One region of the Qipengyuania sp. NPDC077410 genome, then DNA from elsewhere that is predicted to be linked to it. Evidence: predicted binding sites of a transcription regulator. Region 1 holds the regulator's gene; each other region holds the start of a gene.
The links. The regulator LexA, encoded in region 1, represses DNA repair genes until DNA is damaged. The targets are predictions, from matches to a motif close to GTTCCNCNCTTGTTCT.

Region 1 (9,825 bases):
GTTGCGATGATTTCAGCATTCTTGGGAATGGCTGTTCTCTCGTGGGCGGGTTGGCGCCATCATCCCGGTCGCGCATTCACTCTTGCCGCAGTTATTTCATTGGCTCTGGCGATTTCTGCAGGCGTGTCGGTCGTGTGGGCCCGATCGGCGATGGTGGGCGCAGAACCAATTGCCTATCCACGTTTCGAGCGGATCGATGGGCGGGTCCTGAGCCGGGAAGAGCAGCCCGCAGAAGACAGGGTTAGGTTGGTCCTGGCCGCGCGCGACGGCGAGACGGGAAAAGCGCACGCATATCGGGTCAATGTGCCGCTGTCTGCGGACAACCCGGAATTGCGAGAAGGTGCCAGGGTCAGGCTGTCGGCACGTCTCATGCCTCCGTCGCCGCCGATCGTTCCCGGTGCGTACAACTTCGCCAGACGAGCCTGGTTCGATGGGCTAGCCGCAACTGGATCGGCTGTCGGCGATGTAGAGATCGTCGAGCCGCCTGGCGCTCCCCGACTGTCCATAGCATCCGCTCAACGACAGCTCTCGCGACACGTTCGCGCCAATCTCGAAGGAACGTCCGGTGCCATCGCAGCCACCCTGGCGAGCGGGGACCGCGGAGCGATTCCCGAAGCAGACGAGGAGGCGATGCGAGATTCCGGGCTGACCCATTTGCTGTCTATCAGCGGCCTTCACGTGAGCGCGATCATAGCTGCGACCTATTTCCTGGTTCTGAAGCTGCTCGCGTTCTGGCCTTGGCTGACGCTGCGCATCCGGCTGCCGCTGGTGGCCGCCGGGGCATCGGCTATCGCTGGTATTGGCTATACACTGCTTACCGGCGCCGAAGTGCCGACCGTGCGTAGCTGTATCGGAGCTCTGCTCGTACTCGTCGCTTTGGCTGTAGGACGAGAACCACTGTCCATGCGGATGATCGCCATCGCGGCGGGAGTCGTGCTCGCGTTGTGGCCGGAATCGCTCGTCGGGCCGAGTTTCCAGATGAGTTTTGCGGCAGTCATCGCCATCGTATCGCTCCACAATGTGCGTGCGGTACGGGACTTTCTCGCACCGCGACAGGAGAGCTGGCTGCGTCGCATGTCGAGACGGGCGGCAATGCTGTTCCTGACCGGACTGGTCATTGAGCTGGCCTTGATGCCAATCGTCTTATTCCATTTCCATCGCGCCGGTGTTTATGGAGCGGCGGCCAATCTGATCGCCATTCCGCTGGTCACATTCATATCGATGCCGCTGGTGGCGCTTGCTTTGGCGCTCGATCTGATCGGAGCGGGCGCGCCGGCGTGGTGGCTGGTGGGCAAGTCGCTCGACCTGCTGCTGGCCATTGCCCATTTCTTCGCCGAGCAGCCGGGGTCGGTCAAACTTGCGCCGCGTATCGGCATGGGAGCGATAGGGTTATACGTGGGCGGGGCGCTCTGGCTGGCGTTATGGCACGGCAGGGCGCGCCTGCTGGGTTTTGGGCCAATTATCGCCTCTGCCGTGCTGATGATCACCGCCCCGATACCCGATATCCTCATTACGCGTGACGGACGCGACATAGGCGTTGCCAACGAGGCCGAGCGGTTGCTGGTTCTGCACGATCGTGAGAGCGGATATGCTCAGGACAATCTGCTCGAACTGGCCGGTACGGATCAGAGCCCTATCGAGATTGCCGACTGGCTGCGCAGCCGGTGCAGCGACCAGTTTTGCGTCTTCGCTTTAGAGCGGGGTGGGCGACCCTGGTCCGTCCTCGTCGCGCGCAATAGAGATCTCGTGGAAGAGCGGGCGCTGGCCGCGGCTTGCATGCGGGCCGACATCGTCATTGCCGACCGTTATCTACCGTACAGTTGTCAGCCGCGCTGGCTCAAAGCGGACAGAAGGTTTCTCGACCGGGAAGGGGGCGCTTCGATCTATCTGGCAGACCAAAAGATCGATACGGTCGCCCAGGATCAGGGCGAGCATGGATGGTGGCGCGCGCCGCGTGAGTAGGCGCGCGCCAGCAAATCAGTGGTAGCGGCGGAGCAGGCCCGCCAGTTTTCCCTGAACCTGAACCCGGTGGGGTTCATAAACTTGCGCTTCGTATGCACCATTGGCCGGATCGAGCACGACGCGGCCTGCATCCTTGCGAAGATATTTCAGAGTCGCTTCTTCGTTGTCGACAAGTGCCACGACGATCTCGCCATCGCGGGCCGTGTCCGTGCGTTTTACCAGAGCGAAGTCGCCATCGAAGATCCCGGCTTCGATCATGGAATCTCCGGAAACCTCCAAAGCATAATGTTCGCCCGGACCGAGCAGCGCGGCCGGCACGGGCATGCTGGACTGACCTTCGATCGCTTCGATCGGGGCGCCGGCGGCAATCCGCCCATGAAGCGGAACATTGATGATGTCGTTTGCCGGTTCGGGCGCCACCGCCTTTGCCGGGATCGCAGCCGATACGGCGTCGTTAGCCGCCACCGGAGCGGGCGACCCCATCACGGCATTTTCAGGAAGCTTGACCACCTCCAGCGCACGCGCCCGATTGGGAAGGCGCCGGATGAAGCCGCGTTCTTCGAGTGCCGAGATCAGGCGGTGTACGCCCGACTTGCTCTTCAGATCGAGCGCTTCCTTCATTTCTTCGAAGCTGGGGGAAATGCCGGTGTCTTCCAGACGCTGCTGGATGAACCGGATCAATTCGTGCTGCTTGGCGGTCAGCATTGTGCGAACTCCGTATCGCGTGTTCACAAAAGGCGTGAACGAATGCGGAACAATTAAGCAACCAAAATAACAAAGTCAAGCAATTCAGCCGTTCCTTGCGGAACAACCGTTCATGGTTCGATCCGGATCAGGGCGCTGAGAAACCGCTGTCGTTAAGCTTTTCGGTCGCGCAGGGGAGACATGGACCACATGGACCACTGTACAAGGGGATAAAAAGTCACCCCGCACCGAGGCCGAAATCGCGCCAGAACGCAGCGGGTTTGGTCTGGAGCTGATACCTTTAACCGGTCAGCAGCGTGTAGGACAGATCAGTTCCCGAGCAGCATGCGAGTTGCCGCTTCGACATCGCGTTGGCGCATCAGGCTTTCGCCGACTAGGAAGCTGTTCACCCCGGCGTGTGACAAGCGCTGGCAGTCTTCGAATAGAGAAATGCCGCTTTCGCCGACCAGAAGCGAACCCTCCGGTGCCAGAGGCGCCAAGGCTTCGGTCGTGGCGAGATCGGTCGAGAAGGTCCGCAGGTCCCGGTTGTTCACGCCAATGAGGCGCGACTGTAGCAATGCTGCACGTTCCATCTCTGCGTGATCATGGACTTCTACCAATACGTCCATGCCATATTCCACCGCGGCCCGTTCGATCTCCACCATCGCACCATCATCGAGTGCGGCGACTATGATCAGGATCGCATCAGCGCCGAGTGCGCGCGCTTCGGCCACCTGCCAGGTATCGACCATGAAATCCTTGCGCAGGACGGGCAATTCGCAGGCCGATCGCGCTTCGACCAGATAATCTTCGTGACCCTGAAAATACGGGGCGTCGGTGAGAACCGAAAGGCACGCAGCGCCCCCTGCAGCATAGGCGCGGGCATGGGCAGCGGGATGGAAATCTTCCCGGATCAAGCCCTTCGAGGGTGAAGCCTTCTTGATTTCGGCGATGAGGCCGAAGCCGGACCGTTCCGCACGTTCGAGCGCAGAGCGGAAACCACGCGGGGCGGTCTGTTCGCGAGCGGAAGCGTCGAGATCGGCCAGCGACCGCATGCGCTTGCGTGCGGCCACTTCTTCTCTTTTGGTGGCGCAGATTTGTTCTAGCTTGTTCATATCAGGCGGCCATTGCGATCCAGCTTTCGAGCAAGGTCCTGGCTTTGCCGGAATCCAGTGCTTCGGCGGCGACTTCGGCGCCTTCCGTCCAGTCGTCCGTACGGTCGGCTACGATCAGAGTGGCCGCGGCGTTGAAAAGTACCGCGTCGCGATAAGGTCCGGGTGTGCCCGCAAGCAGGGCTTCCAGCGCGCGGGCATTGTGACGGGGATCGCCACCGCGAATAGCCTCGACCGGGGCGTGGGGCAGATTGGCATGTACCGCCAGCACCCGGCGCATCTCGAAATCGTTGCCCTGAACGTCTGCCAGTTCGTTGCCGCCGGCAAGGCTCAGTTCGTCCAGCCCTTCGTCTCCCGAGGCGATGAAGGTGCGTTCGGTGCCCAGCTTTGCCTTGGCTGCGGCATAGATGGGGACATAGGCCGGGCGCGCGATACCGATAAGCTGCCGCTTCACGCCGGCCGGGTTCGAAAGCGGACCCATCAGATTGAAGATCGTACGAACGCCAAGCTTCTGGCGAATGGGCTGGATCCGACCCATGGCCGGGTGATGGTTCTTGGCGAAAAGGAAGCAGATCCCGAGTTCCGCCAACGTCTTCTCGGCACTTTTTCCTGCAGCTTCCATGTCGAGGCCGAGTACCTCGAGCGTGTCGGCCGCGCCGGATTTGCTGCTGGCGGCCCGATTGCCGTGTTTGGCGACGGGCACGCCGCAAGCTGCGACGACGAGGCTGACAGCAGTCGAGACGTTGAGCGTGTGGTGTCCGTCACCCCCGGTTCCGCAGCAATCGACCGTGCCTTCGGGCGCGTCGACGGGAATGAGCCTTTGCCGCAGCGCGCGCGCAGCGCCGGCGATCTCGTCAGATGTTTCGCTGCGCGCGGACATATCGACCAGGAAACGTGCGATCGCATCGTCATCGGTTTCACCGTCGAGGATCCAGCCGAAAACCTCTTCGGCTTCCGCTTCCCCAAGATGTTGCTTTGCGTCGGGAAGCGTTTTCATGCCGGGACCCTGGCGGCGATGCCGCAGATTTCGAGGAAGTTGGCGAGCAGGGCGTGACCATGTTCGGTGGCGATGCTTTCCGGGTGGAACTGGACCCCGTGAATGGGCAGATCCCGGTGTCGGAACCCCATGACGCTGCTGCCGTCGAGGCCCGGTGTTTCGCTGGTGGCATTCACGTCGAGGCAGGGGGGAATGTCTTCGACCACGAGCGAATGATAGCGCGTTGCCGTAAACGGAGACGGCAGTCCGGCAAATACGCCAGTGGCATCGTGTGTGACGGGTGACGTCTTGCCGTGCATCAGCCCCCCGCGGACCACGCGTCCGCCGAAAAACTGGCCGATGGATTGATGGCCGAGGCACACACCGAGCAACGGCTTTCCGGCGTCTGCACATGCTGCCACCAGATCAAGGCTGACGCCGGCTTCATTGGGCGTGCAGGGGCCCGGCGATATGAGATAACCTGCGTGACCTGCCAACAGAGCTTCATCGGCAGTGACGGCATCGTTACGCACGACTTCGACCTCAGCCCCCAGTTCCATCAGGTAATGGACCAGGTTGAAGGTAAAGCTGTCGTAATTGTCGATTACGAGGATTGATCGGCGGTCGGTCATTCGTGGCGTCAATGGAGGCGCGATGCGCGGCTTTCAAGCAAGGAAAGCTGCGGGATGCGAAACGTCGGCGTGACGTCAGGCTTTCTTGCCTGCCAGCTTGTCTGTCGCCTTAACCAAACCGTCGACGATCCCGGTTTCTCCTGCGCTGTGCCCCGCATCGTGAACAATCCAAAGGTCGGCTTCGGGCCAGGCCTTTTTCAACTCCCACGCGGAGACAGGCGGAGTGCAGATGTCGTGGCGGCCCTGGACGATGATACCCGGAATGCCGGCGAGCCTGTCGACGTTCTTCAGCAATTGCGCCTCTTCGAGGAAGAAATCCTCGAGGAAGAACTTGGCGCAGATGCGGGCAAAGGGAACGGCCTTGGAAGGATCGGCAAAACTGTCGAGCAGGGCGGGATCGGGAAGAAGTGTGGCGACGGTTCCTTCCCACAACGACCATTCCCTTGCCGCGGCAAGGCGCGTGTCTTCGTCATCGCTGGTCAGACGCTTGTGATAGGCCTTCACGAGGTCGCCGCGTTCGGCTTCTGGAATGAGGCCGGTGAAGTCGTCCCACTGTTCGGCCATTATTTCGCTGGCGCCGTAGGAATAGAGCCAGTCTTTTTCCTTTTGCCGGCCGAGGAACACGCCGCGCAATACGAGCTCGCTCACCCGCTCGGGATATTTCTGGGCGTAGGCGAGGGCAAGGGTGGAGCCCCAGCTGCCGCCGAAAGCCTGCCATTTTTCATGCCCGCACATTTCGCGCAGACGTTCGATATCTTCGACTATGCGCCAGGTATCGTTGTTTTCGATTTCAGCGAAAGGAAGCGATTTGCCGCAGCCGCGCTGGTCGAACAGAAGCACGTCATAAAGTTCAGGGTCCCATTGGCGGCGATGGGCAGGCGACATCCCGCCACCCGGACCGCCGTGAAGGAAGACGGCCGGTTTCGCCCCCTTGGTGCCGACGCGTTCCCAATAGAGCGAATGGCCTTCGCCGACATCGAGCATCCCGGTTTCATAGGGTTCGATCTCGGGATAGAGGGCGCAGCGCGTATCGGTCATTCGGAAGCTTTCTTTCTAACCACGACGATGGGGCCGATCGGGGCCCCGGTATCGAGCCGTTCCGTGGCGGGGTTCCAGAGCTGGGAAACATTCCCGTCCAGATACAGCGCGTTCTTCACGTGCAGCTCGTCCTTGTAGAAACGGGCGAGCTTGCCGAACGAAATCGGCGCATTCGAGATCACGAAATGCGCGCGGCCTTCATCGTCCACGCCAACCGCGTTGCGTACGAATTTAGACGGTCCGTCGCGCGTGATTTCCGGGTGAATCTTGCCATCGACCACCAGCATGGGGCCGGATTGCGTCCCGAATTGAGGACGCTCCGTCACATTTTCCAGAAACCAGTCAGTCGCGCGCACTGCCCATTCGCCATCGGTGCCGTAGAAAACGCCATTGGGGTTCATGTGGAAGTTGCCTTCGCCATCGGCGGTGTTGAGCGGATGCAGCCGTTCCGAATCTTCCACGAAATACCCGATCGGTTCGCCGTCATCGTCGAACATGCCTGCATTCATGGCAAAGGCGATGGTCTGCGCATCGGTGGCCGCTGCGAAGTCGGTCAGGCTGCGATAGAACTTGCCGTCACGTCCAAGTGCCATGCTGATGCTGTGACGCGCCGGCACGGCAAGGCAATGCGTGACCGGCGTATCTTCGAAAATGATCGAACGGCAGGCGCTTTCGACCTGGCTTGCGAGCGTTTCGGTCGGGGTCGGATCGGGCGTGGGATCCACCTGCGCTTGGCCATCGATGCGTGCGCGGGCGACGGGTTCGCCTTCGGGCTGTGCTTCGCAAGCAGTCAAGGCCAGAAGGGCGAGGGCGGCGATTGTAATTCTCATTGACCGAATCCGGGCTCCCTCGCGAGGCGTACGGCTTCCTTGGCCGCAGCGAGCAGGGCGCTCGCCTTCGCTTCGCATTCTTTCTGTTCATAGGCGGGATCGCTGTCGGCGACTATACCTGCTCCAGCCTGTACATGCATCATGCCGTCCTGGACCACGGCTGTGCGCAATACGATGCAGCTGTCTACCGAACCGTCGGGGGCAAAGTAGCCGACGCCACCAGCGTAGGGGCCGCGCGTCGCCGGCTCGAGTTCGGCAATGATCTCGCAGGCGCGGACCTTGGGCGCCCCGCTGACGGTGCCCGCAGGGAAGCCGGCGAACATTGCATCGATCGCATCCTTCGACGGATCGAGCCGCCCGGTGACGTTGCTGACGATATGCATGACGTGGCTGTAGCGTTCGACAGTGAAGCTCTCAGTCACGGTAACGGTCCCGGACGCGGCGACGCGACCGACATCGTTGCGTCCGAGATCGAGCAGCATCAGATGTTCGGCGCGTTCCTTGGGATCGGCGAGCAGGTCCTGTTCGGCAAGCCGGTCTGCCGCAGAATTGGCGCCGCGCGGCCGTGTGCCGGCAATCGGCCGGATGGTGACCTCGCCATCGCGCACGCGTACGAGGATTTCCGGGCTGGAGCCGACAATGGCAAAGCCGGGCATGTCGAGAAAATAAAGAAAAGGCGATGGGTTCACGCGCCGCAACGCACGATAAAGGTCCATCGGCGGGAGTGTGAAAGGCGAAGTGAAGCGCTGAGAGAGGACGACCTGAAAAATGTCGCCAGCCGAAATGTAGTCCTGAGCCTTGAGAACCATCGTTTCGTAATCCGCGGCGGACATGGTCGGGGCCAAGGAAGGTTCGGGATGGTCCGTCACGGCCTTTGCGGATGGTGGTAATTGCTGAGCAAGCTTGCGCAGAACGTCGTCGATCCGTTCGCCAGCAAGTTCCATCGCCAATTCGTCCCAGACTGGTGCGACGCAGAACAGCGCGTCGCTCAGCCGGTCGAAAACAAGCAGGACCGTGGGCCGTACAAACAGCATGTCCGGCAGGTCGAGTTCGCCGTGTGGAGGGCGGGGCAGCTTCTCCACGAGGCCGATCGTTTCGTAGCCGAAATGGCCGACGAGGCAGGCGAGAGCTGGCGGCAATTCATCGGGCACATCGCAGCGGCAGGATTCCACCAATGCGCGAAGATTTTCGAGGGTGCCGCCTTCACAAGCGTGAAAGGCATGGTGATCGTTCTGCCAGTCGCGATTGATCTCCGCCCGATCGCCGGTCGCCCTGAACACGAGATCCGGATCGAGACCCATGAGACTGTAGCGGCCGCGCACGTCGCCGCCTTCCACCGACTCGAGCAGAAAATCGCCGCGGCCTTCGCAAAATAGCTTGAGCGCCGCCCCGACAGGCGTTTCGGTATCTGCGACCACCTGCCGCCAGACCAGCGCAGGCCTGCCGTCAGCTAGCGCTTTACGCGCCTGGTCGACGCCTTTGAGACTTGTGCTCAAATGCGCCTCAGTTGCCGATCAGCTGCTTGCGAACAGCATCGATAGCCGACGGATTGCGCGATACACCCAGCTCTTCACGCATGGCGAGGCGGAGCTGTTCGGCATATTCTTCGCCGATCAGGGGCCCCATCTGACGGGTAGCCTGTTCGATCAGCGGGTCGTCCTTGGCGATGTCGTCCATGGTAATGTCGTTGACCTTGACCACGAAGAACCCGGTGTTGCCGCCGGCATCGAGCTTTTTCGTGGTGCCTTCGGCCATGCTGAACAGGAGGGCGAGAGGTGGCGGTACGCGCTGCTCGCGCTGGCGAGCGAGATCCTCGCGCGTCATATCAACCGATTGAGCCGGGGGCACGCGGCGGTCTTCTGCAGCAAGGGCCGCCTGCATCGTGCTGCCCTTGCGCACCCGGGCCATCACCCGATCGGCAGCGGCCTGTGCCGCCTTCATGCCCTCGGTTGCACGCCAGCGCGCTTCGACGAGCTGTTCGATTTCCTGGTAGGGGGCGACAGCGGCGCCGGTGATGTCGCCGACTTCATAGACGAGATAAGTCTGTCCGCCATCGACCGGTGCGATCTCGGGCTCTTCCACTTCCATCTGAAAAGCCGTGGCGAGTGCGGGGCGCAGGACGTCTGGCACGGACTGTTCCGGATTTTCGAACATGCGGCCGTCGGCGAGCGTCGGTCCGGTGGTCGACAGCTGAAGATCCAGATCGTCGGCAACTTCGGCGAGCGTAGCGCCGTCGCGCAGCTGCTCCTCAATCTCGGTAGCGAGATCGGCGAGGCCGCGAACGCGCTTTTCTTCGCGAAGCGTGTCGGAGATTTCTCCGCGGACATCAGCAAGGGTGCGGGCCGGGGTGGCATCCACCGAATCGATGCGTGCAACGTGCCAGCCAAGCGAACTGCGGGCGGGCGTTGTCATCGCGCCATCTGCCGCGGCGAAATATGCTGCGGCAACGGCGGGAGAGGATTGCGCGGCCAAAGCAGTGCGTGTGACGTCCAACACCGGTGACGCGCGCAGACCCGCTTCCCGTGCAACCTGTTCGAAGGAGGCGCCGCCAGCAACGCGGTCGCGAATCGACTTTGCCGCCGCTTCGGTGG
Region 2 (9,825 bases), on a different contig from region 1:
CAGGAATACGCTCCAAGATGCTCTATACGCTGAATTTCCGAACCGAAGATTTCTTCGGCTAGCGGTGCCACTGCCTCGCGTTCCCACAACAGCAGCGCAATCGATGCCGAACATGTCACAGGCGGACTATTCGGCGACAACGGGAGCCCGGTAAGGACGGTACGGTCTTCCCGCCTGCAAGCACCTTCGCCCGCCGGCTCGAGTATTTCATGGACCACATCGCTTCGGTCGAGAACGCCCCGGCATTCGGCCACATCCTCACGCAGAGATTGCAACTTGGCTTCCGTCGCCCACCCCACAGGATCGCGTAGGTCCAGTGGCGCCCAGGGGTCATGCTCGGGATGTTCGGCTAGCCACACGCGGCCAGCTATCAGCAGGCTGGCCAAGATCAGGAATACCAGAACCCGGCGGTCACCGGTGAACTTGCCGATGCGTTTGGAAAAATGCGCCTTTACCATCGATATTCCAACACGTCGCCCTTCCCGATGGTACTCGGCTGCTACCTATGTTTCTAAGTAGCTGTGGTCGCGGCAAATTGTTCCTCACCTAACGATGCTTGCACAGAACCGGCGTGGTGGATGCGGGTCACGCTCGCTGAGCGATTTCCTCGAGACGTTGTCGCACCGCCCGCAGGTCGTTGTCGAACAAGCGCACCTGTTCATCCCTGGCGGCCCCATCAAGACGCAGCAGATAGGATGGGTGCGCTGTCACCCACAACTCACTGCCGTCCTCTAGCTGGATCGGTGCGCCCCGAGCCTTGGAAATACTGACCGTTTTACCGAGCATGCCCCGTGCTGCACTGGCCCCCATCGCCAGCACCAGTTTCGGCTGAACGATCGCTCTTTCGCTTTCCATCCACCACCGACACGTATCGATTTCCTTTGCCGCCGGGCTCTGGTGAATGCGCCGTTTTCCGCGCTGAACATATTTGAAATGCTTTACGGCGTTGGTGACGTAAGCCGCGTTGCGATCGATCCCCGCCGTTTGCAGATGATCGTCGAGCAATTGTCCCGCTGGGCCGACGAAAGGTCGGCCTTTGATATCCTCCTGATCGCCCGGCTGTTCGCCCACAATCATCAAGGCAGCGTCCTGCGGCCCTTCGCCCATGACGGCGTGATTATCCAGCAATCCGATCGGGCATTTGCGACAGGCTGATATAGCCTTGTCGATCGCGGCTAAAGTCTCCGGCCGCTCGTCGAATTCCAGCGCTCCCTTCTCGACCATTTTCGCCTCACGGGATTGGGCCCCTGCGACGAGCTCGGGAATTAGCGCCGCTTCAGGCATGTTCTTCCAGTATTTCTTCGGCATTTCTTTCAGCATCGCGCCGATCTTGAGACGCGCCGGATTGAAGATGGACGCGTAATAAGTGCGCCATAAATCCTCCATGGGATCGCCTTGCGGAGCATCGGAGCGCTCTGCCGCCGGCCCCTCGGTCATGGTTTCGCCGTCCCAGTGAAGGCTTCCGCGAGGCGTAAGGATGGACCAGCGCATATTGGCAAACCTGCGCATGAAGAAACCCGCATTGGCGCGCAGAATATGATGGTCAGGCTCGAACCAGGCGACGTATCGATCACCGCCTTCTGCCTCACCCGCTTCGACTAGGCGAAACCGCACAAATGCATGCATCTTGTGACTGTCGCGCCGAACATTCTTGTCGAGCTCCTCGACCTTGCGGACATCGTCGTCAGCCTTGTCCTCCATCATCCCGGGATTTGCCTGCAACCGCCATAACAGCCGGTACATCAGCGCGAACCGCTCCGGATCGGAATGAAGCGCGGCATTTCTTGCCAGATTCACGAACCGACGGTTGGCGCGTACAGGCGGAGCACCTGAAGTCGGCGCAGGAACACCATGCTCACCTTGCGCGAAAAGGTCGCCGCTCCCTCCTGGTTCGATCCAGGAAATACGATCGGGCGGAACCCGAGCCTGGATCAGTGCTCGCGCACAATCGCGCCAGAAATCGAAATCATCCGCTGCCGGCAGATGCACCACATGGAAACTGTCTGCGTGCGCGGCCTGGAGCATGGTCATGCCGAAAACAGCTCCAGCTGTTCGGTCTTGGGCGCGAGCATCGTGCGCAGGTCTGCCCGGTCCGTCAGCATTAAAGGACGCCAATCCACGGTGCAGATGAACGGTCGAACCTTGGTGATGGACAGCGTGAGCCGCGCCACATCGTCGAGCCGCAATGTCCGGTGTCTGCGACTGGCAAGGATCTTGTGAACCGCTTTTACGCCCAGGCCAGGCACGCGCAGCAATTGCTCCTTCGTGGCGCGATTTACATCTACGGGGAACTGCTCCCGAAACTTGAGCGCCCAGGCAAGCTTGGGATCGATATCCAGCGGCAGGTTTCCGTCTGCTTCTGTCGCCTGCATCACCTCGGCCGGCTTGTAGCCGTAAAACCGCATCAACCAGTCCGATTGATATAGCCTGTGTTCGCGGATCAATGGCGGCCGCTTCAACGGGAGAACCGCGCTCGCATCGGGAATGGGAGAAAACGCACTGTAATATACGCGACGCAGTTTGAAACTGTCGTAGAGTCGGCTCGCCTTACCCACGATATCGCTGTCCGTCGCCGTGTCCGCGCCAACGATCATCTGCGTGGATTGCCCCGCGGGGGCAAAACGCGGCGCATGTTTGAATTTCTTGCGCGCATCTTTCAGCTCGGCGATGTCGCTGGTCACCTTGCCCATCGCCCCTTCGATCTGTCCGGAATTCTTGTCCGGCGCGAGGCGGGTCAAGCCGCTATCGGTCGGCAGTTCCACATTGATCGAGACGCGATCGGCATACAGCCCGGCCTGATGCACGATTTCCGCATCTGCTTCGGGGATGGTCTTGAGATGGATATAACCGCGAAAATCATGTTCTTCGCGAAGGATGCGCGCCACTTCGACCAGCTGCTCCATCGTATGATTGGAGCTTTTGACGATGCCTGACGAAAGAAACAGCCCCTCGATATAATTACGCCGATAGAACGCCAGTGTCAGATCCACCACTTCCTGCGGCGTGAACCGGGCGCGCGCGACGTTCGAACTCTTGCGATTGATACAGTAATGGCAATCGAACACGCAGTAATTGGTCAGCAGGATTTTCAGCAGACTGATGCAGCGGCCGTCCGGCGCGTAGGCGTGACAAATGCCCATCCCCTCCGTCGACCCGATCCCCTTCCCGCCGACCGAATTGCGTTTCGACGTTCCCGAAGATGCGCAGGATGCATCGTATTTCGCCGCATCCGCGAGAATTTCGAGCTTCTGAAGGGTGGAGGCAGAGGCCATTTGTTCTATATATGTTCAACACATCCCGTTGCAAATATCGTTTGATATAATTCGCCCCCCTCTCCGTTTTCGCTGCATTCACCCGCGGGACCGAACAGACGTGTCGATCATTGCATGAAGACAAATCTCACGAGGAGTCGATCAATGAAACACGCCGAAGGAAATCCGGAAGACCTCAAGAAGAAGTTCTGGAAGTCGCTGGCAGACAGCCCATTTCTGTTCCTCCAGCTCACGAACGACAGCTCCACTGCGGTGCCGATGAGCCCGCAGCTCGACAAGGATGCCAACAGTTCGATCTGGTTCTTCACCCACACCAAGAGCGACTTTGCGAAACTGGGTTCCGCCACCGCGACCTTCGAAGGAAAGGGCCACGACATGTTTGCCCGCTTCAACGGCACGCTGGTGAAGGAAACCAGTCAGGAGCGGTTCGACCAGTTCTGGAATAATTTCATCGAAGCCTGGTACGATGGCGGCAAGACCGATCCCGATATCCTGTTCCTGCGCATGGATCTGGGCGATGCCGAAATCTGGGACGGCGACATCGGCCTCCTGAATACCGCGAAGATGGCATTGGGCATGACGGTCCACGACGAAGCGGAAAAACGCCACGTCGACACGGTCGATATCTGATCCGACCGTCTCTCGAATCGAAAAGGGGCGCCTCATCGGGCGCCCCTTCCTGTATCAGTCGTTCTTCCTGCCAGGCTCGATCGGCACCATCGTCTCGTCTCCGGCAACATCGTCAACCACTTCGACGATGCCCTGCCCCAGATGGCTGCGCCTGCGCGAATAGAGCACATAGATCACCACGCCGATAATCCCCCACCCCGGCAGGAACAGCATGGCGGCACTCGGCAGGTTGAAGAACAGCAGCACGCAGCCGATGATCGTCAGCGGCGCGATGACCCACACCATGGGCACCTTGAAGTGCCGCTTGCGCCCCGGATCCCTCACGCGCAGCACCATCACGGCCACTGCCACCATCAGGAAGGCATAGAGCGTACCCGCGTTCGAGATATCCGCCAGCTGACCGACCGGGAAGAATGCCGCCCCGATGGCCACGGCAAGACCGGTGATGATGGTCACGACATGCGGCGTCTTGAACCGTGGGTGCACCCGGCTCAGCCGTTCGGGCAGCAGTCCGTCCCGGCTCATCACGAAGAAGATGCGCGTCTGCCCGAAAATCAGCACCAGGATGACCGAAGGCAGCGCCAGGAAGGCTGCCAGCCCGATCGCATTGCCGAAGCCGGAAAAGCCCAGCATCTTGAGCACATGGGCCAGCGGTTCGTTCGAACAGACCAGCGCATCGGCATATTGCGGCATCGCACACTGGCGCGCCAGTTCGGGCGATCCCGCTTCCAGCGGAATGCCCATCGCATCCATGATTGGCTGCCCGCCGATAGTCCCGATGGCACCTGCGGCGACGAGGATGTAGAAGATCGTGCAGAACAGCAGCGATCCGACCAGTCCGATGGGCACGTTGCGCTGCGGGTTCTTGGTTTCCTCCGCTGCGGTCGAAACCGCATCGAAACCGACATAGGCGAAGAACATGGTCGCCGCCGCACCGACTGCGCCCACCCCGGTGCCCCAACCGCCGAAGACTCCGGCCGGCAGGAACGGGTTGAAATGCGACGCTTCGAATTCCGAACTCGTCAGCGTTATCGCCACGAACGCGGTCAGCGCCGTAACCTTCACGATGACGAGGACGGCATTGACCTTGGCGCTTTCGCTCGTGCCGATGACCAGCAGGCCCGTCACCAGCAGCGCGATCACCAGCGCAGGAAGGTTGATGAACCCGCCTGCGGCCCCGCCCAGAGCCAGCGGCCCTGCGCTCAACCAGGCGGGCAGATGAATCCCCAGTCCGCCCAGCACGGTCCCCGAGAAATAGCCCGACCAGCCTACCGACACCGCCGATGCGGCGATGGCGTATTCCATGATCAGCGCCCAGCCCACCGTCCAGGCGAAGAATTCACCTATGGTGGCGTAACTGTAGGTATAGGCCGATCCGGCGACCGGTATCATCGCGGCAATTTCGGCATAGCAGAGCGCGGCGACGATGCAGACGCCGCCGGCTATGGCGAAGGCGATCATCAGGCCGGGCCCGGCCTTTTGTGCCCCGACGGCGGTCAGCACGAAAATGCCTGTGCCGATAACGCAACCGATGCCCATCAGGGTGAGCTGGAACCAGCCAAGCGACCGGCTCAGCGACTTCTTCTCCGCTGCGGCCAGAATGGCGTCGAGCGGTTTTACTCTGTCGAAAATCATGCGGCCTATGGCCCCCCACAGGCCCGCCGCAGGACTACCCTGCTCCGCCAGCCGGACTACGGCAATTAAATGCTAATTCCTCGCCCGAAAAGCCGAATTCGTATCAAGTACCCAGAATTGAGGGAAACAGGCCGGTTGCAAGGATGATGGCGACCGCGAGCGGGCACAGCCACGCGATCAGGAAACGCCAAATGCCGAAGGCCAGCGGGGTCAGTCCCGTCGTGGTCAGCAGCAGGTTCTTGTCCGCTTTCCACCCGATGAAGATCGATGTCAGCAGCGCGCCGACCGGCAGCATCACCTTGCCGGTAAACCCATCGACCGTGTCCAGGATATCGGTATCCGCGAACAGGCTCCAGAAGCCCAGCGGGCGCACATCGGCCCACACATTGTAACCCAGCAGGCAGGCTATCCCCATCAGGAAGGCACCGCCGCCGAAGATTAGCGCCGATTTCGGGCGGCTCCAGCCACGCTCGCCGATGCCCCAGGCCGTCGGCACTTCCAGCAGCGAAATCGAACTGGTTACCGCCGCCACCAGGATGAGGACGAAAAACAGGAAACCGAACAGGGCGCCGCCCGGCATGGTCTGGAATGCGAAGGGCAAAGTCTGGAACACCAGCGTCGGCCCCGCTGCGGGATCGAGGCCCACAGCGAACACGATCGGGAAGATCATCAGGCCGGCCAGCAGAGCCACGCAGGTATCGGCAACCGCGATCAGGGCCGATGTCGGGCCAAGGCCACTGCCTTCCTTGATATAAGATCCGTAGGTTATCAGCCCGGCAACCCCCAGCGACAGCGAGAACAGGGCCTGCCCCAGGGCGGAATTCATGACCTGCGGGGTCAGCTTCGACCAGTCCGGCGTGAACAGGAATGCAGCGGCCTGGCCGATGTCGCCTTCGATGGCGCCATACAGCACCAGCCCGACCAGCAGGACGAAGAACATGGGCATCAGATAGGTCGCCGCCTTCTCGATACCCGAACTCACACCGCGCGCGACGATATAGAGCGTCAGTCCCATGAAGACGAAGTGGACGCCCAGCAGCAGACCGGGGCTGGCGAACATGTCGCTCAGCCGCTGCTGAATCTGATCCTGGCTTTCACCGGCCAGCGCGCCTCTGAAGGGGTCACCGGCCAGAATGGCCTGGACCAGATCGCCGCCCATGATGCCCGCGTAATAGAGCACCCAGCCCGCCACCACGGAATAAAACGAAACGATCAGGAACGCCGCCAGCGCGCCCACGCCGCCGAAAATCGCCCAGCTTGGCGATGCTTTGGACTGTGCGGCAACGCGCCGGATCGATCCCACGGCGTCCGTCTGTCCCGCCTTGCCGATGAAGACTTCGGACAGGACCAGCGGCAGACCCAGCAGGAACACGCAGGCGATATAGAAGATTACGAAGGCGCCGCCGCCACTTTCCCCGGCAAGTGTGGGGAAGCGCCAGATGTTCCCCAACCCCACTGCAGCCCCTACCGCAGCAAGGATGAATGCCGAACGCGAGGACCAGCCTTCGCTTGTCGAAGTGGTGGTTGCGACCATCGTTTTTACACCTCCCGGATCGCGACTATTGCTGCCGCGCGCATGAAATTTGCGCCCTTAGACACGGAATACCGTGGAATTCCAAGCTTCGCTTTGCCATCGTCCACGCGATTGCTACTGGAGCGACCATGTCTACAACCTTCCAGCTCGATACCAGCACCAGCCGTGCCAATCCCACACCGCAGCCGATGAAACGGCTTACCGTGCCCAAGATCCGGGCGCACAAGGCGGACGGGGAAACGCGTGAACCGCTGGTGATGCTCACGGCCTACACCGCGCGCCAGGCGCAACTGCTTGATGCGCATTGCGATATCCTGCTGGTGGGCGATTCTCTGGCGCAGGTCATCTACGGCCTGCCCACCACCATCCCCGTCACGCTCGACATGATGGCCAATCATGCCGCGGCCGTCGTGCGGGGCAGCTATCATTCGGTTGTCGTGGTCGACATGCCATTCGGCTCGTACGAACAGTCGCCCCAGCAGGCGTTCGAAAGCGCCACATTCCTGCTCAAGCAGTCCGGCGCAGCCGCGGTCAAGCTCGAAGGCGGCGAACAGATGGCCGAAACCGTGGCCTTCCTCAATCAGCGGGGAATTCCCGTCATGGGCCATGTCGGCCTCACCCCACAGGCGGTCAATGTGCTCGGTGGCTACGGCGCGCGCGGCCGCGACGATGCGGAAGCGACGAAGATCGTTGGCGATGCCCAGGCGCTCGACAAGGCAGGGGCCTTCGCCATCGTTCTGGAAGGCGTGCTCGAACCGATCGCGATAGAAGCGACGAAGACGGTCTCCTGCCCTACCATCGGCATCGGCGCTTCTGCCCAATGCGATGGGCAGGTCCTCGTGACCGAAGACATGCTGGGCATGTTCGATCGCGTCCCCCGCTTCGTGAAGAAGTATGAAGACATCGCCGGCGTCATCGAACGCACGGTGGTGAAATACGCCGAAGAAGTGCGTGCGCGCAGTTTCCCGACCTCCGATCAAACCTATCAGCCTAAAGGCTGACCAACCGAGCATCTCCCATGGAAACCATGCGCAAATACTACGCGTTCTCCTTCGCCTTTACCGCGGTCTGCTTTGCGCTGGCTGCATGGTATGGCTGGGCGAGCACCGGATCGATCACCGCCACCCTCGGCATTCTGTGGATCGTCCTTGTCCTCTCGATCCTCGAAGTTTCGCTCAGCTTCGATAATGCTGTCGTCAATGCCACCGTGCTGCGCGATATGGATCCGGTCTGGCAGCAGCGCTTCCTGACCATCGGGATCCTGATCGCGGTCTTCGGCATGCGCATCGTCTTTCCCATTGCGATCGTCGCCATCGCGGCAAAGGTCGGACCTCTCGAGGCGGTTTCCCTGTCCCTCAACAATCCCGCCGAATACGAACGCATCGTGTCCGATGCGCACATCGGCATTGCCGGTTTCGGCGGCGCCTTCCTGGCGATGGTGGGGATGACCTTCTTCTTCGACAACGACAAGGAAGTGCACTGGATCGCGGCGGTCGAAAAAACGATCAACAAATTCTCCAATGTTCCCGCGATCGAAATCGGGCTCGTGCTCGTGCTGGTCTACACGGTCTCGACCATGCTCGCGCCGGCCGATGCCATTACCTTCCTCACCGCTGCCATCCTCGGTCTCGTGACCTTCATTGCCGTGCACGCCATCGCGGCCCTGATCGAGGAACGCGAAGCGGCCAAGAAGGCCACGGGCGAAATCGTCAAATCAGGCCTCGGCGGTTTCCTCTATCTGGAAGTCCTCGACGCCAGCTTCAGCTTCGACGGCGTGATCGGCGCCTTCGCACTGTCGAACAACATGATCATCATCGCTCTGGGCCTGTCTGTCGGGGCAATGTTCGTCCGTTCGATGACGATCCATCTGGTGCGCACCGGCACGCTGGCCCAATATCGCTACCTTGAACACGGCGCGTTCTGGGCGATCATCGTGCTCGGGATCATCATGCTGCTGTCGGCCCGCTACCATATTCCGGAAACGATCACCGGACTGCTGGGCGCCGTTCTTATCGGGCTCAGCTTCGCGTGGTCGGTGCGGCACAATCGCCGCCATCCCGAAGATGCGATGACGCCGCCAGCCGACTAGCGATCGGCGCTGCCACCACCAGCTGGAACAGGTGATAGAGCAGCAGCGCCACCACGATGAATCCCGCCTGGTCGGCAGGGAACAGAATGGTGGCCAATGGCGCGCCCACTGCAGCGCTCTTCTGCGCGCCGGCAAACAGGAATGAAATGCTATCCGGGCGCGCAAGGCCAAGAGCTTTGCCCGTCAGCCATGCCCCGATGTTCGCGACGAACAGAAACGTTGCGACCAGCCCTGCGATACCCAGCCAGTCGAGCGCATCTACCCGCGTCCAGATACCCTGCTCTACCGCACCCGAAAACGCCACGTAGATCGCTGCCGAAATCACGAAGCGATCGACCCACACGATCTTTCCCTTGTGCCTGTTGGTGAACGCGACCGTCCGGCTTTGCAGTAACTGCCCGATGGCGAAGGGCAGCACCAGCAGCAGCATGATCTTGACGAAAGCGTCGATCCCCACATCCCCGCTGCCGCTCCCGCCCAGCGCGAGAAAGACAGGGACCGTCACGAACACACCAAGGATGTTGAGCAGCGCCGCGGCCACCACCGACAGCGCGACATTGCCCCCTGCCAGCGAGCTATAGGATGTCGCTGACTGGACGGTGGACGGCAGTACGCCCAGATACAGGAAACCCAGCGCCACGGATGGCGCGAGCCAGGCACTCGCT
Region 3 (9,825 bases), 220 kb from region 1:
GTCGAGCGTCCGCACGGGAAATGTGTCGATGCCGGCGACATCGTGGGTGTTTCCGATCGCGGTAGCAGGTTGATGATGTACATGCGGGACCGGCACATCATTTCGGCCGAGTTGGAAAAGTCCTGCAGCCCCCGCGACTTCTACCTCGGGTTTTATGTCGAGCGTAGCGAGGACGGGAAACTTTGCGTGGATCGCGACCGGCTGATGTCGAGGGCCGGAGCGAAATGCAGGATTTCCCATTTCAGCCGCCTCGTAGCGGTGGGCGGGGATCGCTGAAGGGCGACTAACGCCGTTTTCTTGACTTTTACCGCATTTCCAGCGAATGGCGGCGCCAGCCGATGCTGCGCATGCGCAATTTCGCATCGGCGTATGTTCCAGGGACAATTTCGAACCACATGACTTTTGCCGATCTCGGCCTTTCCGAAGACTTGCTCAGGGCAGTAAGCGAAGCCGGCTATACCGAGCCGACCGACATCCAGCGCGAGGCCATTCCGCCGGTGCTGATGATGAAGGACATCATCGGTATTGCCCAGACGGGTACGGGCAAGACGGCGAGTTTCGTGCTGCCCATGATCGACATCATGGCAAGTGGCCGCCGGCGGGCGCTGATGCCGCGTTCGCTGATCCTGGCACCGACCCGCGAGCTGGCAGCCCAGGTCGCCGAAAACTTCGAGAAATACGGCAAGAACCACGATCTCAAGCTCGCCTTGCTGATCGGCGGCGTGCAGATGGGCGATCAGGTCAAGGCGCTGAACGAAGGCGTCGATGTGCTGATCGCGACGCCGGGCCGCCTGATGGATCTGTTCGAGCGGGGCAAGATCCTGCTGAATGGCTGCGAACTGCTGGTTATCGACGAAGCGGACCGCATGCTCGACATGGGTTTCATTCCCGACATCGAGTTCATCTGTTCGAAACTGCCGGAAACGCGGCAGACGATGCTTTTCTCGGCGACGATGCCGCCCCCGATCGAGAAGCTGACGAAGAAATTCCTCAATAATCCCAAGCGGATCGAGGTCAGCCGCGCCGCGACCACGAATAAAGACATCACCGCTTTCAAGATTCCGGTGAAGAGCCGCCAGAAGCGCGAGACGCTGCGCTGGCTGCTCAATCACGACCAGGTCGAAACCGCAATCGTCTTTGCCAACCGCAAGACGACGGTGCGCGAGCTCAACAAGAGCCTGCAGCGCCACGGATTCCGCAGCGGCGAAATCCACGGGGACATGGATCAATCGAATCGCCTGAAGGAACTCGACCGGTTCAAGAAGGGCGAGATCAACATTCTCGTTGCTTCGGACGTTGCAGCGCGCGGCCTCGACGTGAAGGGCGTGAGCCACGTGTTCAATTTCGACACGCCCTGGCACCCGGACGATTACGTTCACCGCATCGGGCGCACGGGCAGGGCGGGCGCCAAGGGCCGCGCGTTCACCTTCGTGGCAGAAGAAGACGCCGAGGCGATCGCCAACGTCGAGAAGCTGACCGGTGCGAAAGTACCCGTGTTCGGCAAGAAAGACGTACGCGTCGATCTGGTCGAGAACACGCCGAAGCCCGAAGAGACGGCGGAACCGGAAGAGCAGCCCAAGCGCAGCCGAAGGAAGCGCGAGGACGACAAGGTTGCACCGCGGACCAAGCCGGAGCGCGCGCCGAAGGCCAAGCGCGAACCCCGCAAAAGCCGTAACGAAGACGAAGCGCCGGTCGCAGCGGGCGAATGGAACGGGCCGCGTCCGGGCTTTCTCGACATCTCCGCCACCTGATTTACCGATCGTCCGACCGACATTTCTTTCTGGCGAAATGCAAAACTCAGGCTGATCGAGGAATTCGGCAGTCGATAAGTTCCGGCGCCCATTCGAGAGGCGATACTGGAAGCGTGAAAGTGCGCCGCTTGAGCCGAAACGCGATGAGGCGGTCTAGTCGGCCAGGGTGACGAAGCTGTCGAGCACGCGTTTTTCGCCGGCTTTTTCGAAATCGATCGTCAGCTTGTTGCCTTCCTGGCCGGTTACGGTGCCGTAGCCGAACTTGTCATGAAAGACTCGGGCGCCGTCGGCGATGTCGCTACGGGGCTTGGCGGCGAAGCTGGCGGCGCTGCGGCCCGGTTCGGCTATACGCTTGGGCGTCGCATCGTATTTCGTCGACAGGGCCCGCTGCCATCCGGGGCCGCGCGCGCCCGAGCGATCCGGGCGGTTGGAGGACACGTGAGCGAAGGGGTCGTCAGTCTCGCTCCAGTTCGCGCGCCAGAGCGAGGCACCACCGGTCATGGTAGTTTCGCTCTTCACGTGTTCTTCGGGCAGTTCCTCGATAAAGCGGCTGGGTATCGAACTGGTCCACTGGCCATAGATGCGGCGGTTTGCGGCGTGAAAGATCGAGCAGCGGCGCTTGGCGCGCGTGATCGCGACATAGGCGAGGCGGCGCTCTTCCTCGAGGCTGGCCAGCCCGCCTTCGTCGATAGCGCGTTGGCTGGGAAAGACGCCTTCTTCCCAACCGGGGAGGAAAACATGATCGAACTCCAGCCCCTTGGCCGCATGCATGGTCATGATAGTGACTTTCTCACCGTCATTGGCCCGTTCATTGTCCATCACCAGGCTGACATGTTCGAGGAAATCGCCGAGCGTGTCGTATTCTTCCATGGCGCGGGCGAGTTCGGTCAGGTTTTCGAGACGACCCGCGCTCTCGGCGCTGCGATCCTTCTGCAGCATGTCCTCGTAGCCGCTTTCGGCGATCACCGTGCGCAACAGTTCGGACGGCGTGATCTGTTCCGATAGCTCCCGCCAGTGAACGAACTGGCCCAGCAGGCCGATCAGAGTGTTGCGTGCGCGCGCCGGCAATTCGTCCGTATCGCACAGGTCGAGACTGGCGGCGGCCAGCGGCGTCTGCGTGCGGCGCGCATGGCGGCGCATGGCTTCCAGCGTCTTTGCGCCAAGGCCGCGCTTGGGCTGATTGTAGATCCGTTCGAATGCCAGATCGTCTGCCGGTTGGGCAATGGTGCGCAGATAGGCGAGCGCATCGCGGATCTCGGCCCGTTCGTAGAAGCGGAAGCCGCCCACAATGCGGTAGTTGAGCCCGATCTGGATGAAGCGGTCTTCGAATTCGCGCGTCTGATATTGTGCGCGAACGAGAATGGCGACCTCGTCCAGCGGAGCGCCTTCGGCTTCCAGCCGCTCTATCTCTTCACCCACACGGCGCGCTTCTTCGGGCGCATCCCAGACGCCGATAACCCGGACCTTTTCGCCGGCGGGCAGTTCGGTCCACAGCGTCTTGCCGAGCCGTTCGCTATTGGCATCGATAAGCCCCGATGCCGCGGCAAGGATCTGCGGCGTGGAGCGGTAGTTCTGTTCAAGCTTGATCACAGCTGCGCCAGGAAAATCCTTTTCAAACTTGAGGATATTGGCGACTTCTGCGCCGCGCCATGAATATATGGACTGATCATCATCGCCTACCACGCAGATGTTCTTGCGCGCCTGGGCAAGCAGTCGCAGCCATAGGTACTGGACCTGATTGGTATCCTGATATTCGTCGACGAGGATGTATTTGAAGCGCTGCTGATACTGTTCCAGCACATCGCGGTGATCGCGAAAGATGTTGAGGATATGCAATAGCAAATCGCCGAAGTCGCAGGCGTTAAGGGTCTTGAGGCGGTCCTGATACAGTTTGTAGAACTGCGTTCCGCGGCCATTGGCATAAGCTTCATTTTCGACCGCATCGAGATCGCCGGGATTGAGCCCACGGTTCTTCCAACGGTCGATCAAACCGGCCAGTTGGCGGGCGGGCCAGCGCTTTTCGTCGAGATCGTTTTCCTGGATCAGCTGCTTGAGCAGACGAAGCTGATCGTCGGTATCGATGATCGTGTAATTGCTTTCCAGTCCCACCAGTTCGGCGTGACGGCGCAGCATGCGTGCGCCGATGGAATGGAACGTCCCCAACCACGGCATGCCTTCGACCGCATCCCCGATGTGACGGCCCACACGCTCGCGCATTTCGCGCGCTGCCTTGTTGGTGAAGGTGACGCACAGGATTTCGCTTGGCCATGCGCGCCGGGTTGCGATGAGATGTGCCAAACGTGCGGTGAGTGCCGCGGTCTTGCCGGTGCCCGCCCCAGCAAGCATCAACACCGGTCCTTCCGTGGTCAATACGGCATCGCGCTGGGGTGCGTTCAACTGGGCCGCATAGGCGGGAATCTGCGCCTTTTCGAGCGCGCCGGACGAGGGTGATGGGTCGGACATGAAGTCCGGAACAGCTAGGGAACGCCAAGGCAGAACACAAGCCCTGCGCATGGCCCCCCTCTGGAACCGACGACCCGTTTCCTGCGTAAGACGGGCAATGGCAACGATAATGGAGACTTCTCCTATGCGTAATCTTATCTTCGCCGGCGCCGCAGCAATCGCCTTTACGGCCGTTCCTGCCATCGCGCAGGACGTGGCAGTAGGTGCCGACGGTACGGTCTATGTGCTGACAGACGAGCAGCAGACCATGTATGACGGCTGGCCTGCCGACCGGCAGACGACCTATGACGCCTGGCCTGACGAGGTGCAGGAATATTACTGGACGCTAACCCCGGCGCAGGTCGAAGGCTGGTGGGTGCTGACGGACGATCAGCGCGTGCGCATCTATGAAATGACGCCTGAAGCCCGCACGCAGGCGTGGACGCAGATTTCTTCGCAGATGAGCGCTGCCCCGGCTGCGACCACTTCTGCCCCGTCCAGCACGGCAACGGCGCGTACTGCGACGACCGCCGGTGCGTCCACAAGTTCGGCCACGCCGCGGTTCGTGAGCAAAGAAGTCACGCAGGCAACCCCTTCGGGTTATGCGGCTGCATCGGGTGAAGACGTGCCCGTCTGCCGCGGCGATCAGCAGGACGGTTGCATCAACAGCTGGGAAAAGAACAAGACCGGCACCCGTCCGCTCGAATACTGGCCGGGCAAGCCCGCGAGTGAAATCGACGAGCCGCTGCCTGCGACCAAGCCAGGTTCATAACAACAGGCTTTCCGCTCGCGCGCCCGAAGCTGGCAGCGCGACGCTTGGAGGGGGCGGGGACACCATGGTGTTCCCGCCCCTTTTCGTATTCTCATCATGGTGTTAGCGGGCTTTCCTCGAAATGATCTTACAGGGCGAGGCGCAGCTTGCCGCATTTTGAGCACATTTTACGACAAACCGGTCCGCGGCTGCGTTCGAGCCGCATCCAAATCCCTGCACCGTCCGTTGATCCTCCATAATCGAGCACATGCGAATTGTGCCTCAGGACGGCCCAGTGGCCAAACGAAAGGACCAATGATGCGTAAGACATTCTATTACATAGCAGGCGGCGCACTTGCTGCCGTATCTCTCCCGGCTGTTGCACAGGACATGACTGCAGCGGAAACCGACACTGCCGATGCTGCGACGACCCCGGCGACGGCTATGACGGCCGAACAGCAGGTTTCCTATGATGGATGGCCGACCGAACAGCAGACCCAGTTCGACGCCTGGCCGGAAGACGTGAAAGCCTATTATTGGGGCCTTACACCGGAGCGTCAGGAACTGTTCTGGCGGATTTCAGACGAAAACAAGGTGACGATCACGGCCCTTAGTGCCGAGCAGCAGGCGCAGGCCTGGACGCAGATCGAAGCTCAGGCTGCAGCCCAGACTGCACCGGCAACCACTGCACCTGCAACAACCGCACCGGCGGCGACTACCGAGCCGATGACTGATACTACGGCACCGGCCGATCCGATGGGCGACACTACCGCACCGGTCGAACCCGAAACGGATGCAGCCACCGATCCGATGTAATCGGTCTGGATCAAATCATTGGGCAAGGCGGAGAAGAGAAACCTTCGCCTTGCCCATTTTTCTGTCTGCCACAACTTCGAGGCCGCGCAGTTCGCGCTCTTCCCTTGCCCCGGTTTCCAGCGCGACCCAAGTCGCCGGGCCGATCCATCCCAGACGCGTCAGCCGGTCGATGGCGACATGGCCTGCTCCGGTATCGTAAGGCGGATCGAGCAGGATCAGGTCGTGCGGGGCCTTTGCCGGACCAAGGCTCATTACGGAGGCCTGCTGGACGGTCGTGCGTGTCCTCGCGTCGAGGGACTCGATATTCTTCCGGATGGATTTTACCGCATCGGCATCCTGCTCGACGAAGAGACAGGACGCAGCGCCACGCGATAGCGCTTCGAGCCCGAGCGCACCCGACCCAGCGAACAGGTCGACAACGTTAACTCCTTCGAACGATCCGAGCCTGCTTGCGAGCATATTGAAGAGCGTTTCGCGCGTGCGATCCGCCGTCGGGCGCGTCACCTCTCCGGGCGGAGCGGTCAGCTTGCGGCCACGCCATTCGCCTGCGATGATTCTCATTTGCGGGCCCGGGTCAATTGCTTGCGGAATCGCTCGACGTCCGCCTGACGGATCTCCACCGCCTGTCCGCGGGCAAGTTCGCCCAGTTCGAACGGACCGTAGCCGACGCGCAGCAGGCGATTGACCTGCAGGCCGAGATGTTCGAGCACGAGGCGAACTTCGCGGTTCTTGCCCTCGGTCAGCGTCATCTGAACCCAGCGGTTCTTGCCCGATCCGCGTTCCAGATCGGCTTCGATCCGGCCGTAGCGAATGCCATCGATTTCGATACCTTCGATCAATTCGTCGAGCTGCGCCTGTGTAATGTCGCCGAAGGCGCGCGCGCGATAGGTGCGCGGAATGCCGGAGGACGGCAGTTCCATCGCGCGCTTCATCTCGCCGTCATTGGTCAGCAGCAGCAGGCCCTCGGTGTTGAAGTCGAGGCGGCCCACGGGCATGACCCGGCCGGCATTCTTGGGCAGGGCGTTGCGCAGCGCCGTGTAGATGGTCGGGCGGCCCTTGGGGTCGCGTTCTGCCGTGATGAGGCCCGAGGGTTTGTGAAACGCAAAGAGGCGCGGCGCTTCGGCCTGGGCCACGGCCTTTCCGTCCACCGTCACACCGTTGAGGTTGTTCAGCTTCACGGCGGGTGTGGTCAGAACCTTGCCGTCGATCGACACGCGACCGTCGGCGATCATGCGTTCGATTTCTCGACGGCTCGCTATGCCTGCACGGGCGAGTAACTTGGCGATCCGGTCGCCCTCTTCTGGTAATCGATTGTCGGCCATGGGCGCGCCATTACACACAACCCCGCCCAAGCGGAAGCGCAAGCTGAGCAGAGACCAGCGCGGTGAGCGCGTCAGTTGGCTGCGCGCAGAGCCTCTTCGACGGTTTCGTGATAGCGCCGGATGCCGCCCTCGAGTGTACCGAGGGTGAGGTATGGGACCGCGCCCGTGGCGAGCCCCTGCTGCCCGAGCTCGGCCGCGCGGAAATCTTCGCCGGCGAAGACGCCGCCATCGAGCAGGGCCCAGCTGCGTTCCCAATGGTCGCGCGCCTTGTCGGTCGCGGGGTGTTCCGGAATGAGCATGAAATCTTCGACCAGCGTGCGGTCGTGCGCCTGCGGCATCATCACCATCACGTTGATGTAGTCCGGGCTGGGGATGATGAGGGCGCCCGGCAGAAGCTGATAGGCAAAGGTCACCACACGGCGCAGCTGCGCCATATCCTCCAGATCGATGCCTTCCATTTCCTCGAGCCGCCCCACAGCGCTGCGCGAATGGGGGCCGATCATGTCGCCGCTGGTGGCGCCGTCCTTGAAGAAGGGGCCGATGGTCTTCGCATGCAGGCGCGTAACGTGATAACTTTCCAGGAAAGCGTCCATGATGAGCTTCCAGTTACCGGCGACCTCGTGCGTCTTGCGGCGAAACAGGACCTGATCGCCCATGCCGAGCGCGTCGAAATCCTGCCCGATCTCTTCCGCCAGCGAGAAATCGGCTGGGCCATCCTGCGGGCAGAACCAGATCAGGCCACCGGTCTCCCTGCTGGGCAGTTCGACAAGGCCGTAGTCGCTCTTGTCGAGGCCCGGGAAGGTGTCGGGCCGGGGCAGGGCAAGCAATCGCCCGTCCACCGAATAGGTCCATGCGTGGTAGGGGCAGACAAGCTTCTTGGTACACTGCACCTCGGCGCCTTCCACCAGCCGGGTGCCACGGTGGCGGCAGACGTTGAGGAATACGCGTGCCCTGCCGTCGCCATCGCGCGTGATCAAGAGGGGGCGCCCAGTTGCATCGTGAGGGACTGCCATGCCGGGGTCGGGAAGCAGCGCCGACGGAGCGAGGATCTGCGGCAGCCGGTTGTAGATTGCGGCCTTCTCGCGCGCCCAGTATTCGGGATCGGTGTAGACGCTGGCGGGGACGGTGGTAGCCTGCGAGGAATCGCGCATGCGCCCGTCTGCGATGTCCTTCGCCAAAGCCAGCATGCCGTCGGTTGGTCGCCGCGCCGAATGTTTGGTGTCGACATCGCTCATGACGCCTGTTCCTCTCTCTCACACTCCGTTAGTGTTGCAAATTACACGCCCGATAGGAAGGACGCTAGGGAATGGCCGCGGTCGCAGAACATAAGAAAAAGATTTCAGCCTGGCGAGCGCTTGGTCTGGCGCTCGGCAACCGCAAGACCGGTTTCATGCTGCTGTTCGGCTTTGCCAGCGGGCTGCCGTTCGCACTTTTCCTGGGCACGCTGTTTGCCTGGCTGACCGAGGCGGATGTGGACCTCGAGACGATGGGCATCTTCTCGCTCATCGGACTGGCTTACGCATTCCAGTTCCTGTGGTCGCCGCTGATCGACAAGGTCGACATTCCGCTGCTGCGAAAGCTGGGCAGGCGCAAGCAATGGATCATTCCGATGCAGCTTCTGCTGGGGGCGATCCTGGTGACGATGAGCGTGCTTGAACCGCGAACGCAGCTCGGCATGTTCTCGCTGCTGGCAGGGATCGGCGCCTTTGCCAGTGCGACACAGGATATCGCGATCAATGCATGGCGCATCGATGTCGCAGACGAAGTGGCGACGATCGACATTCTCTCCACCGTCTACCAGATGGGTTATCGCCTCTCCTCTCTGGTGGGCGGCGCGCTCGGCCTGATCATCGCTGCGCGGATCGGCTGGCCGGAAACCTATATGATGATGGGCGGCATCTTGCTGTTCGTCGGCGCGGTCGGCCTGTTCGCTCCGAATGCGGAAGGCGCGGCCGAACTGACGGAGGGCGACGAACAGGTTCGGGCGCTGCGCAAGGCAGGTGAACTGGTACCTTCCGTGCGGAACCGCGCACTGGCCGCCGTTGCGCTTCTATGGGCACTGGCTATCGGTGCCGTGCTGGCGTTCATGATCATGTCGATGACGTATGCGCCGGAAGATCGACCCAATCCGACCGATTTTACGCTCACATGGGGGCCGTGGATCATCGTGGCGACGATCATTCTGCCCGCACTGATCGCAGGCTGGCTGTCGAGCCAGCAGAAGCAGGGGCGAAACCTGCTTGCCGAAGATGCACCGGCCGTGGGCGGAACTGCGTATGCGCTCGACCATCTCTACCGCGCGCTGGTGCTGCCCTTGGTGGAATTCGTGGGCCGCCTGGGCTGGTCGCTGGTGCTGATCCTGGCCGTCGTCCTGACCTATCGGATCTGCGATGCGATCTGGGGTACTTTTGCGTATCCGTTCTATCTAGGCGAGTTGCAGTATACCAATGACGACGTGGCCTTCGCGTCCAAGTTCTTCGGCGTTGGGGCAATCATCGCGGGGCTGGCGCTGGGGGGGCTGATGCTGACCACCATCGGGCGGATGGCAACACTGCTGATCGGCGGTATCCTCGCAGCGCTGACGAACTTGCTGTATGCCGACATGGCCATCGGCGGGGCGAATATGCAGGCGTTCAGCGACGCAATAGGCTTTACCTATCTGATCGAACAGGTGCCGGGCATCGGCGATGCCGATCTGGCGAGACTGACTATCACCATCGCTTTTGAAAACCTGGCGATCGGT

Region 2: a site for LexA is predicted at 3,275-3,290, ahead of ACIGGE_RS12705 (putative DNA modification/repair radical SAM protein). Genes of this name have one in related genera too.
Region 3: a site for LexA is predicted at 4,222-4,237, ahead of ACIGGE_RS14120 (ATP-dependent helicase). Genes of this name have one in related genera too.

Annotation. Positions count from the first base shown of each region.
Region 1 is NZ_JBITWB010000003.1:328,304-338,128, forward strand. Features, by position in the region: gene ACIGGE_RS15180 (ComEC/Rec2 family competence protein) at 1-1,962, shown strand, start outside; gene lexA (transcriptional repressor LexA) at 1,978-2,667, opposite strand; gene trpC (indole-3-glycerol phosphate synthase TrpC) at 2,976-3,761, opposite strand; gene trpD (anthranilate phosphoribosyltransferase) at 3,763-4,755, opposite strand; gene ACIGGE_RS15200 (aminodeoxychorismate/anthranilate synthase component II) at 4,752-5,366, opposite strand; gene pip (prolyl aminopeptidase) at 5,442-6,404, opposite strand; gene ACIGGE_RS15210 (phosphodiester glycosidase family protein) at 6,401-7,234, opposite strand; gene trpE (anthranilate synthase component I) at 7,231-8,730, opposite strand; gene ACIGGE_RS15220 (SurA N-terminal domain-containing protein) at 8,738-9,825, opposite strand, start outside.
Region 2 is NZ_JBITWB010000002.1:970,369-980,193, reverse strand. Features, by position in the region: gene ACIGGE_RS12715 (extensin family protein) at 1-458, opposite strand, end outside; gene ACIGGE_RS12710 (UdgX family uracil-DNA binding protein) at 586-2,031, opposite strand; gene ACIGGE_RS12705 (putative DNA modification/repair radical SAM protein) at 2,028-3,272, opposite strand; gene ACIGGE_RS12700 (pyridoxamine 5'-phosphate oxidase family protein) at 3,417-3,902, shown strand; gene ACIGGE_RS12695 (amino acid permease) at 3,957-5,537, opposite strand; gene ACIGGE_RS12690 (sodium-dependent transporter) at 5,641-7,071, opposite strand; gene panB (3-methyl-2-oxobutanoate hydroxymethyltransferase) at 7,200-8,072, shown strand; gene ACIGGE_RS12680 (DUF475 domain-containing protein) at 8,090-9,160, shown strand; gene ACIGGE_RS12675 (bile acid:sodium symporter family protein) at 9,090-9,825, opposite strand, start outside.
Region 3 is NZ_JBITWB010000003.1:108,436-118,260, forward strand. Features, by position in the region: gene ACIGGE_RS14110 (hypothetical protein) at 1-276, shown strand, start outside; gene ACIGGE_RS14115 (DEAD/DEAH box helicase) at 396-1,751, shown strand; gene ACIGGE_RS14120 (ATP-dependent helicase) at 1,905-4,214, opposite strand; gene ACIGGE_RS14125 (hypothetical protein) at 4,339-4,965, shown strand; gene ACIGGE_RS14130 (hypothetical protein) at 5,260-5,760, shown strand; gene rsmD (16S rRNA (guanine(966)-N(2))-methyltransferase RsmD) at 5,776-6,321, opposite strand; gene ACIGGE_RS14140 (pseudouridine synthase) at 6,318-7,082, opposite strand; gene ACIGGE_RS14145 (aromatic ring-hydroxylating dioxygenase subunit alpha) at 7,154-8,317, opposite strand; gene ACIGGE_RS14150 (AmpG family muropeptide MFS transporter) at 8,389-9,825, shown strand, end outside.